4 regions of the Nitratireductor sp. J20-h4 genome follow, and region 3 is predicted to be linked to each of the others. Evidence: predicted binding sites of a transcription regulator. Region 3 holds the regulator's gene; each other region holds the start of a gene.
The links. Region 3 encodes LexA, which represses DNA repair genes until DNA is damaged. Its sites were predicted from a motif close to TGTTCNNNNTGTGTTCNG; they were not measured.
Positions count from the first base shown of each region.

Region 1: a site for LexA is predicted at 1,015-1,032, ahead of ACT2B0_RS19275 (ImuA family protein). Genes of this name have one in related genera too.
Region 2: a site for LexA is predicted at 823-840, ahead of ACT2B0_RS20765 (YifB family Mg chelatase-like AAA ATPase). Genes of this name have one in related genera too.
Region 4: a site for LexA is predicted at 921-938, ahead of ACT2B0_RS07920 (single-stranded DNA-binding protein). Genes of this name have one in related genera too.

Region 1 is NZ_CM165557.1:3,990,692-3,992,889, reverse strand. Features, by position in the region: gene ACT2B0_RS19275 (ImuA family protein) at 1-992, opposite strand, end outside; gene ACT2B0_RS19280 (Y-family DNA polymerase) at 1-55, opposite strand, end outside; gene ACT2B0_RS19270 (metallopeptidase family protein) at 1,192-1,614, shown strand; gene ACT2B0_RS19265 (NUDIX hydrolase) at 1,611-2,093, shown strand; gene ACT2B0_RS19260 (DUF1737 domain-containing protein) at 2,060-2,198, opposite strand, start outside.
Region 2 is NZ_CM165557.1:4,287,862-4,290,059, forward strand. Features, by position in the region: gene gshB (glutathione synthase) at 1-752, shown strand, start outside; gene ACT2B0_RS20765 (YifB family Mg chelatase-like AAA ATPase) at 937-2,198, shown strand, end outside.
Region 3 is NZ_CM165557.1:1,792,803-1,795,000, reverse strand. Features, by position in the region: gene ACT2B0_RS08765 (phosphate ABC transporter ATP-binding protein) at 1-677, shown strand, start outside; gene lexA (transcriptional repressor LexA) at 889-1,599, shown strand; gene ACT2B0_RS08755 (ComEC/Rec2 family competence protein) at 1,699-2,198, opposite strand, start outside.
Region 4 is NZ_CM165557.1:1,628,456-1,630,653, forward strand. Features, by position in the region: gene ACT2B0_RS07915 (hypothetical protein) at 511-789, opposite strand; gene ACT2B0_RS07920 (single-stranded DNA-binding protein) at 1,055-1,543, shown strand; gene ACT2B0_RS07925 (VOC family protein) at 1,554-1,973, shown strand; gene ACT2B0_RS07930 (hypothetical protein) at 2,058-2,198, shown strand, end outside.

The DNA.
Region 1 (2,198 bases), 2.2 Mb from region 3:
CGCGCTCGTCGAGCGCGGCGATGCGCTGGGCGTTGTTCTCGCGATGGCTGACCAGGAGCGGCGGACGCCGCGACGGCGGGCCGCAACGCCACGACCGCCCCTCGCGCTGCCGAAGAATCCGGTCGGTGGCCAGATGCGGGAACCAGAGCGCCAGAATTCTCTGGCCGGATTTCGCGGAAGCTGGATTCATCGGGGTTCCACTCCAGAACGAGCCGTCCGGCCGGGGCGGCGCGGCTTTTGGTGACGGTGACGGCGAAGGCGGGATGGCCGATCGAGGCCGCCACAGGACCGGACACGGTCGAGCGCGGGGCGGCGGGAGCGGGCGCGACCGCGATCCTGATCGGGGCGGCCGTCGGTTCGGCGGTTCCGGCCTCGCGGATCAGGAAAACCGGCCGGTCCGCCTCCTGGGCCCGGCGGTGCAGGCGCCGGGTGGCGGTCAGATCGAGGCGTGCCGGATTGCCGCGCAGTTCCAGCACGATCGCGGCGAAAGCCCGCTGGCGGGCGGCCTGCTCGGCGATCCACAGCGCGTCCCTGGCCTCGTTCGGCGCGCACAGGAAGAGATCGCCGGCCGGCAGACCGCAAAACCGGCGCAGGCCGGGCGCGTAGGGAAACCCGGCCTCGCGAAAAATCTCCGCCGTGCCGATCCAGCACAAAGCATTATCCCGCTCCATTGGTGCGGCCCTGCGCAACAGGCCGGTTAGACACAGGGCAAATCCCGCCACCGCGCCGGCGTCGCGGGTCTGCCGGCCATGGATCTCGACCAGGGCGGCGCGCGGCAGGCCGCTGCCCAGGGCGGTATCGAAGCTTGAAGCACCGGTCGGCAAAAAGGCGGACCCGAAACGGGTTTCCCGTCTGGCGGCGGGGCCGTGACGCAGCACAAGGCCATCGTCGTTACCGGACCCTGCCAGCCTTTCGGGCAGGACACCTTCGATCCTCGCGATTTCCCGACGCAAAGCGACAACAGTCTCCCGCGCCATGGCGGGCTTGGCCATGACAGTCGCTCCAAAACCATCTTGTTCCTGTTATGTTCTTATGGATTCCAGAGCCCGCCCCAAGAGTCAAGCAGGGCCGATAAGAATTTATTCCGCACCGGCGCACAGATCGGGAAATCCCGAATCCGCAAATCCCGCGCCACGGGGCCCCTCGCAAGGCCGGAAACAAAAGGCTATATGGCGGCCAAAGGACAAAAACATGGCCCGCATCTACCAGACCCGCGCCTGGCACGATCAACTCTCCCCGTCGGTCGACGAGATGGAAATCCTGGCGCTGGAAGCCTATGCGCATCTGCCGGCGGACTTTCGCGCGCTGACCGGCGAGATCGTCATTCAGATCGCCGAGTTTCCGACCGAGGAGATCATGGACGATCTGTCGCTGGAAACCCCGTTCGACCTGCTCGGCCTGTTCGAGGGCCGCGGCATCGCCGAGCGCTGGAACCCGGCCACCGGCGAAGGCCCGAACCGCATCACGCTCTACCGGCGCGCCATTCTCGACTATTGGGCCGAGAACGAGGAAACGCTGGGCGACATCGTCACCCATGTGCTGATTCACGAGCTCGGCCACCATTTCGGCCTGTCCGACGAGGACATGGAAAAGATCGAGGAAAGCGTGGCGTGACGCGGCCACAATCCCGACCGTCGGCGCGGCTATTGGTGATCGATCCCGGCGGCCGTGTGCTTTTGTTCCGCTTCGTCTATCGTGACGGTCCGCGGGCCGGTTTCAGCTTCTGGGCCACACCCGGCGGCGCGCTTGAACCCGGCGAGAGTTTCCAGGCGGCGGCGCGACGGGAGCTGTTCGAAGAAACCGGGCTCGACCTGGCCATCGGTCCACAAGTCCATGCCCGCACCAACCGGTTCGATCTGCCCGACGGCATGCCGGTCGTGGCCGAGGAGCGCTTTTTCCTGGTGCGGGTCGCCGAAAAGCGGATCGCCGGCAACAATTCCGACGCGCGCGAGCGCGAGATGATCGCGGACCGGCGCTGGTGGAGCGCGGCCACACTTTCCCGGACCGCCGAAACGATCTTCCCGGAAGAGCTCGCCGAGCTGATGCCGCGGCTGCTCGCTCAATACTCCCCGAGCTTGATGCCGGGCTCGTAATCGAGGCCGTCGACCTCCTTCACCACCGCCTGGCCGCAGCGCATCGTTCCGCTGGCGGCGTCGAAGGCGTAGGCGGGCGAGCCGTGCAGCCGCCAGCCCTTGTTC
Region 2 (2,198 bases), 2.0 Mb from region 3:
CCGGCGATCATTTTTCGCTCGGCGAACCGCAGCGCCTCGACCTTTCCGAGGTCGACGTCGTGCTTCTGCGCCAGGACCCTCCGTTCGACATGAACTACATCACCACCACCCACATCCTGGAGCGCATCCATCCCGCCACCCTTGTGGTCAACGATCCGGCCTGGGTGCGCAACAGCCCGGAAAAGATATTCGTCACCGATTTCCCCGACCTGATGCCCGAAACGCTGATCACCAAGGATCCGCGCGAGGTCGCCGCGTTCCGGCGCGACCATGGCGACATCATCGTCAAGCCGCTCTACGGCAATGGCGGCGCCGGCATCTTCCACCTGCACGAAGCCGACCGCAATCTTGCCGCGCTGCTGGAAATGTTCGGCCAGATGTTTCGCGAACCCTATATCGTCCAGCGCTACCTCAAGGCGGTGCGCGCCGGCGACAAGCGCATCATCCTGATCGACGGCGAGCCGGTCGGCGCCATAAACCGGGTGCCGGCCGAACACGATTCGCGTTCCAACATGCATGTCGGCGGCCGGGCCGAACATGCCGAGCTGAGCGAGCGCGAGCGTGAGATCTGCGCGCGGATCGGACCGGCGCTGAAGGAACGCGGCTTCATCCTCGTCGGCATCGACGTGATCGGCGGCCTGCTGACGGAAATCAACGTCACCTCGCCGACCGGCGTGCGCGAGGTCAAGAATTTCGGCGGCGCCGACATCGCCGCCCTGTTCTGGGACGCGGTCGAGACGCGACGGACCTAGGCGGTCGTGTTGCCGTTCCGTTCAGGGCGATGCAACCGTATGCAACCCCTATACACGCAGAACGCTAGTTCGTTCTTGTAATGTTCTTGCGAGCCATGGCCAATTGTGCTTAATTTGGCGCGAGGGCGGCACCCGGGCAAACGTACCGGTTGCATGCCGCTCCCGTGGTCGGGGAGAAGCGGAGATGGTTTCGCGGGTCAGCACCGTCGCCTTTCAGGGCATCGAAGCGGTTCCGGTCGACGTTCAGGTGATGATCGCGCCGGGCAAGATCAACATGCAGATCGTCGGCCTGCCCGACAAGGCGGTGGCCGAGAGCCGGGAACGGGTACAGGCCGCGCTTCATGCCTCCGGCCTGTCGATGCCGCCCAAGAGGGTGACGATCAATCTCGCGCCCGCCGATCTGCCGAAGGAGGGCAGCCATTACGATCTGCCGATCGCGCTCGGCCTGATGGCCGCGCTCGGCGCGGTGCCGGCCGACGCGCTGCAAGGGTTCGTCGTGCTCGGCGAATTGTCGCTCGACGGCACGATCGCGCATGTGCACGGCGCGTTGCCGGCCGCGATCGGCGCCAACGCCCTGGGCAAGGGGCTGATCTGCCCCCACGCCGCCGGCGCGGAAGCCGCCTGGGCCGACAGCGAGATGGAAATCCTGGCTCCGCGCAGCCTGATCGCGATCGCCAATCATTTTCGTGGCTCCCAGGTCCTGTCGCGTCCCGTCGCCGAAATCCGGTCCATTTCGGGGACGCTGCCGGACCTTGCCGACATCAAGGGCCAGGAGACGGCAAAACGCGCGCTCGAGGTCGCCGCGGCCGGCGGCCATCATCTCTTGATGTGCGGACCGCCGGGTGCCGGCAAGTCGATGCTGGCCCAGCGCCTGCCCTCGATCCTGCCGCCGCTGGCGCCACGCGAATTGCTGGAGGTCTCGATGATCCAGTCGATCGCCGGCGAACTGGCCGAGGGACGCCTGTCGGATCGCCGGCCGTTTCGCGCGCCGCACCATTCCGCCTCGATGGCGGCGATGGTCGGCGGCGGCCTGCGGGTGCGCCCGGGCGAGGTGTCGCTTGCCCATAACGGCGTACTTTTCCTCGATGAACTGCCCGAATTCACGCCCGCCGTGCTGGATTCGCTGCGCCAGCCGATCGAATCGGGCGCGGCGGTGATCGCGCGCGCCAACAGCCGCGTCTCCTATCCCGCGCGCGCCCAGCTTGTGGCGGCGATGAATCCGTGCCGGTGCGGGCGCGCTGGCGAGCCGGGCTATCGCTGCGCGCGCGGGCCGCGTTGCCGCAGCGACTATCAGGCGCGGATTTCCGGGCCGCTTCTCGACCGGATCGATCTGCGGATCGAGGTGCCGGCGGTGTCGCCGCAGGAGCTGTTCCACATCAGCGGCGGCGAGACGAGCAAGACCGTCGCCACCCGTGTCGCTGCCGCGCGCGCGATCCAGCGCGAGAG
Region 3 (2,198 bases):
GCATCACCGCGCTGATCGGCCCGTCGGGCTGCGGCAAGACCAGCCTGCTGACCTGCCTCAACCGTTTGATCGACCTGATCCCGGGCGCCAGGGTGACGGGCCGCATCCTTGTGCGCGACACCGACGTGCTGGGGCGGGATGCCGACCTGCTGCGCTTGCGCAAGCGCGTCGGCATGGTGTTTCAGAAACCGAACCCGTTTCCGTTCTCGATCCGCCGCAATTTTGATATCGTGTTGAGCGAGTTCGGCGTGCGTCGGCGAGCCGACCGCGAGGCGCGCATCGACGAGTGCCTGCGCGCCGTCGGCCTCCAGGCGGAGATCGGTCACCGGCTCGACATGTCGGCCTGCGCGCTGTCCGGCGGTCAGCAGCAGCGCCTGTGCATTGCCAGGGCGCTGGCGACGCGGCCGGAAATTCTGCTTCTGGACGAACCGTGCAGTGCGCTCGACCCGATGTCGACGATGACGATCGAGCGCCTGCTGCTGAAACTCAAGGACAGCGTCACGCTGGTGATCGTCACGCACAATCTGTCGCAGGCAAGACGGATTGCCGACCGGTGCGCGCTGTTCTGGACGCGGTGCGGGACCGGCTATCTGCTCGAGCACGGCACGATGGCCGATCTGTCGGAACGGCCGCAAAACCAGGTCACGGACGACTATCTCAACGGACGAGTGGCGTAACGCCGGGTCGTACACCGCCGAGCGCCCCGACACCGGACGCCCCCCGGCCCCGCGGGCATCGCGCTGACGGGCAGGTCGTGCGCAACTGGCCGCCCGCAGCCCTTGCCGGCGTCCGCCTCGGACATTCAACGGTCGGACACTTGCGGAACAAGGTGAGAACAGATAGAGTTTGTTCTGGTTTTGTTTGTCGATGATTCCGCTGGGGGCGACCATGCTAACCCGAAAACAACACGAACTGCTGCTGTTCATCCATCAACGACTGAAGGAGACCGGCATCCCGCCCTCCTTCGACGAGATGAAGGAAGCGCTCGATCTGGCCTCCAAATCTGGTATCCACCGGCTGATCACCGCACTGGAGGAGCGCGGCTTCATCCGCCGGCTGCCCAATCGCGCCCGCGCGCTGGAAGTGCTGCGCCTGCCGGAATCGATCTCGCCGGGGCTCGGGCGACCGCGCAGCTTTTCGCCGAGCGTCATCGAGGGCAGTCTCGGCAAACCGAAACCCAAACCGGCCCCGCCCGTGTCGGACAATGACGATGCCGGCGGCGTGTCGGTGCCGGTCATGGGGCGGATCGCCGCCGGCGTGCCGATCGACGCCATCCAGCACCAGACGCACGCGATCACCGTGCCGCCCGACATGCTGTCGGCCGGCGACCATTACGCGCTCGAGGTGCGCGGCGATTCGATGATCGACGCCGGCATTCTCGACGGCGACACCGTCATCATTCGCAGCGCGGCGACCGCCAATCCCGGCGACATCGTGGTGGCGCTGGTGGAAGACGCCGAGGCGACCCTGAAACGGTTTCGGCGCAAGGGCGCCTCGATCGCGCTCGAGGCCGCCAACCCGGCCTATGAGACCCGTATCTACGGCCCCGATCAGGTCAAGGTGCAGGGACGGCTGGTCGGCCTAATCCGCCGCTACTGATTTTTCCCCGGCGCCGGGCGCGCCGGGCGGGTTTCGGCCGGAGCCGGCCGGTCCGCGGCCGCGTTCCGGGCCAGCCATCCCGTTGCGACGGCTGACGGCTCAGGTCTTGCCGCCCGTGGCGTCCTTCCCGCCTTTGCGTTTTTTGTCCTTCGTGCCTTTCTTGCCGCGTTTGTAGGGCGCGAGCCCGCGCGCTTCGCGCGAGAATTTGCGGTGCGCGAACCATGGCCGTTCGTTCCGCGGCAGGGCGAAGCGCGCTTCGGCGCGCAGCGGTTCTTCGCTCGCGCTGGCGCCCTCGGTTCCAACCTGCTTGAAACGCACCTCGAGACTGCCGCGGCGGGCGAGATCGCGGGCCGTCACGACAAGAACGTTTCTTGCCCGGCACGGATTGGCGGCGGTCGCGTCGGCGATCACGATCACGCTCGCCCGGCCGCAATATGGCGCGGCCGCGGCCTGGGTTTCGGCGTGCACCACCATGGCGCCGCGTGGATCGACGGCCTCGCAGGTCGCAGCGTCGCAGACAAAGCGCGGGTCGGCGCCGGCCTTGCCGCCGGGTTTTGCGTCGGACGCGGCCCGGTCGGGGCGCTCGAGCGGTTTGACGA
Region 4 (2,198 bases), 160 kb from region 3:
GGTCACGCGTCGAGCCGCGGCGTCGTGTCGGCTGGCGAGGCGAGGCCGGCCGCGGCCGGGTTTCCCGATTCTGGTGCTGCGGGCAGGATCAGGCGTTCTCCGGCCTAAATCCGGCCCAAACATGGTTCCGTCGTTGGCTGTCGGCCTCGATCGGAAAATTCTTGCAGGGTGCGGTTGGCGATGGCCGTGCGGCGGCGCACGCGAACCGCCGGGATTTGGTGGCTGACACGGCCAGGGCGCGACGAGGCCGGTGGTGTGGCGTGCGATCGGGACAAGCGCGCCATCGTCGAACCGTGCTGCCGAAAACCGTGCTGCCGAAAACCGTGCAGTCGAGCCGGGCGGCGTGCGCGCAGCAAGTCCGGGCGTGGCCGGCGCGCAAAAGCGCGTTGACATCGGGTCCGGCGTGAGCCGCTGTTGCGTGGTGTCGAGGGGGCGAAACGGAGGACGACAGGAACCGGGGCAAGCAAGAGGCCCGAACGACCGGCAGGGCGGCCGCCCGTTGCCGGTGCCTCAGCGGCCGTCGCGGTAGCCGCCGGTGCCGATCTCGTAGGAAATGCTGCCGGAAATGGTCACGTCCCAGTCGCCGACCTTGAACGAACCCGGCGTGGAGCCGACCGGCAGCGCCTCGTCCGGTTCGGGCAACGGCGCGTCGGTGGCGCCGGCGCCTTGCGGGCGCTCGACGCCGGGCAGGCCGTTATCGGCCGTGTCTGCGTCCGGTCCGGCCACGGCCGGCAGGCTCGCGGCGGCGGCAAAAGCCGCCAGAACGGCGATCATCAGGGGTCGCGACATGATTTCGGCTCCGCTCACGCTTTGCCTCGACATAAGCGCGCGCGCCGCCGCTGCCAAGAGCGCGCCGCTTCACATTTTGCGTCCCGTGCGGCGGGCGCCGGCGCATGGTTGAAACCGGGTCGGAAACGGTTTAGAACAAACAAGGAACGAAACCCTTGTGGACAGCGCAAGGAATCTGCCCCGCCGGGGCGCGTCGGCCGGGGCGATCGGATAGAATACGCGCCGATCAGAAATGTCCCGGGCGGACGAGCGTGGAGATAAAGTGATGGCGGGAAGCGTCAACAAGGTGATTTTGGTGGGCAATCTGGGCGCTGACCCGGAAATCCGCCGCCTGAATTCCGGCGATCCGGTCGTCAACATGCGCGTGGCGACCTCCGAAACCTGGCGCGACCGCCAGTCGGGCGAGCGCCGCGAGCGCACCGAATGGCACAATGTCGTGATCTTCAACGACAATCTGGCCAAGGTCGCCGAGCAATATTTGAAAAAGGGCATGAAGGTCTATCTGGAGGGCCAGCTCCAGACCCGCAAATGGCAGGACCAGACCGGCAACGACCGCTACACGACCGAGATCGTGCTGCAGAAATTCCGCGGCGAGCTGCAGATGCTGGATTCGCGCGGGCAGGGCGAGGGCGGCGGCCAGTATAACGCCCCGGCCGCGCGCGGCTCCGATTTCGGCGCATCCAGCCCGAACGAGGGCCAGGGCGGCGGCGGCGGCGGATTCTCGCGCGATCTCGACGACGAAATCCCGTTCTGATCGGCCGCCGATGCAGCGCATCGCGCATGTGATGATCGTGGTGCGCGACTATGACGAGGCCATCGCCTTTTATTGCGGCAAGCTCGGTTTCGACCTTGTCGAGGATACGCACCAGCCCGAACAGGACAAGCGCTGGGTGGTCGTCGCACCGCCCGGCGGCGGCACGTCGCTGGTGCTTGGTCGCGCGTCGGACGAGGCGCAGGCGGCGGCGATCGGCAACCAGACCGGCGGCCGCGTCTTCCTGTTCCTGCAGACCGACGATTTCGCGCGCGACCATCAGCGCTTTCTCGGCCAAGGGATCGATTTCGTGCGCGAGCCGAAGGTCGCGGAGTACGGCACCGTCGCCGTGTTCGCCGACCTCTACGGCAATCAGTGGGACCTGATCGAGTTCGCGCCCGGTCATCCTCTGGCCAGCGCGGCGACGTCCTGACGCGTTCGTGACTGGTACGTGAGCGCGCCCTGGCGCAAGAACGGCGCCATGCCGACGATCCGACATTTTTGTGCCGCGTGTTGCATGGCCCTGCTGGCGGCGGCCGGGTTCGCCCATGCCGGCGAGGCCGACGTGACGGCGGTCGACATCTCGCCGCGCGCCGACGGAACCTATCGCTTCGACGTCACCGTGCGCCATGCCGATACCGGCTGGGACCATTTTGCC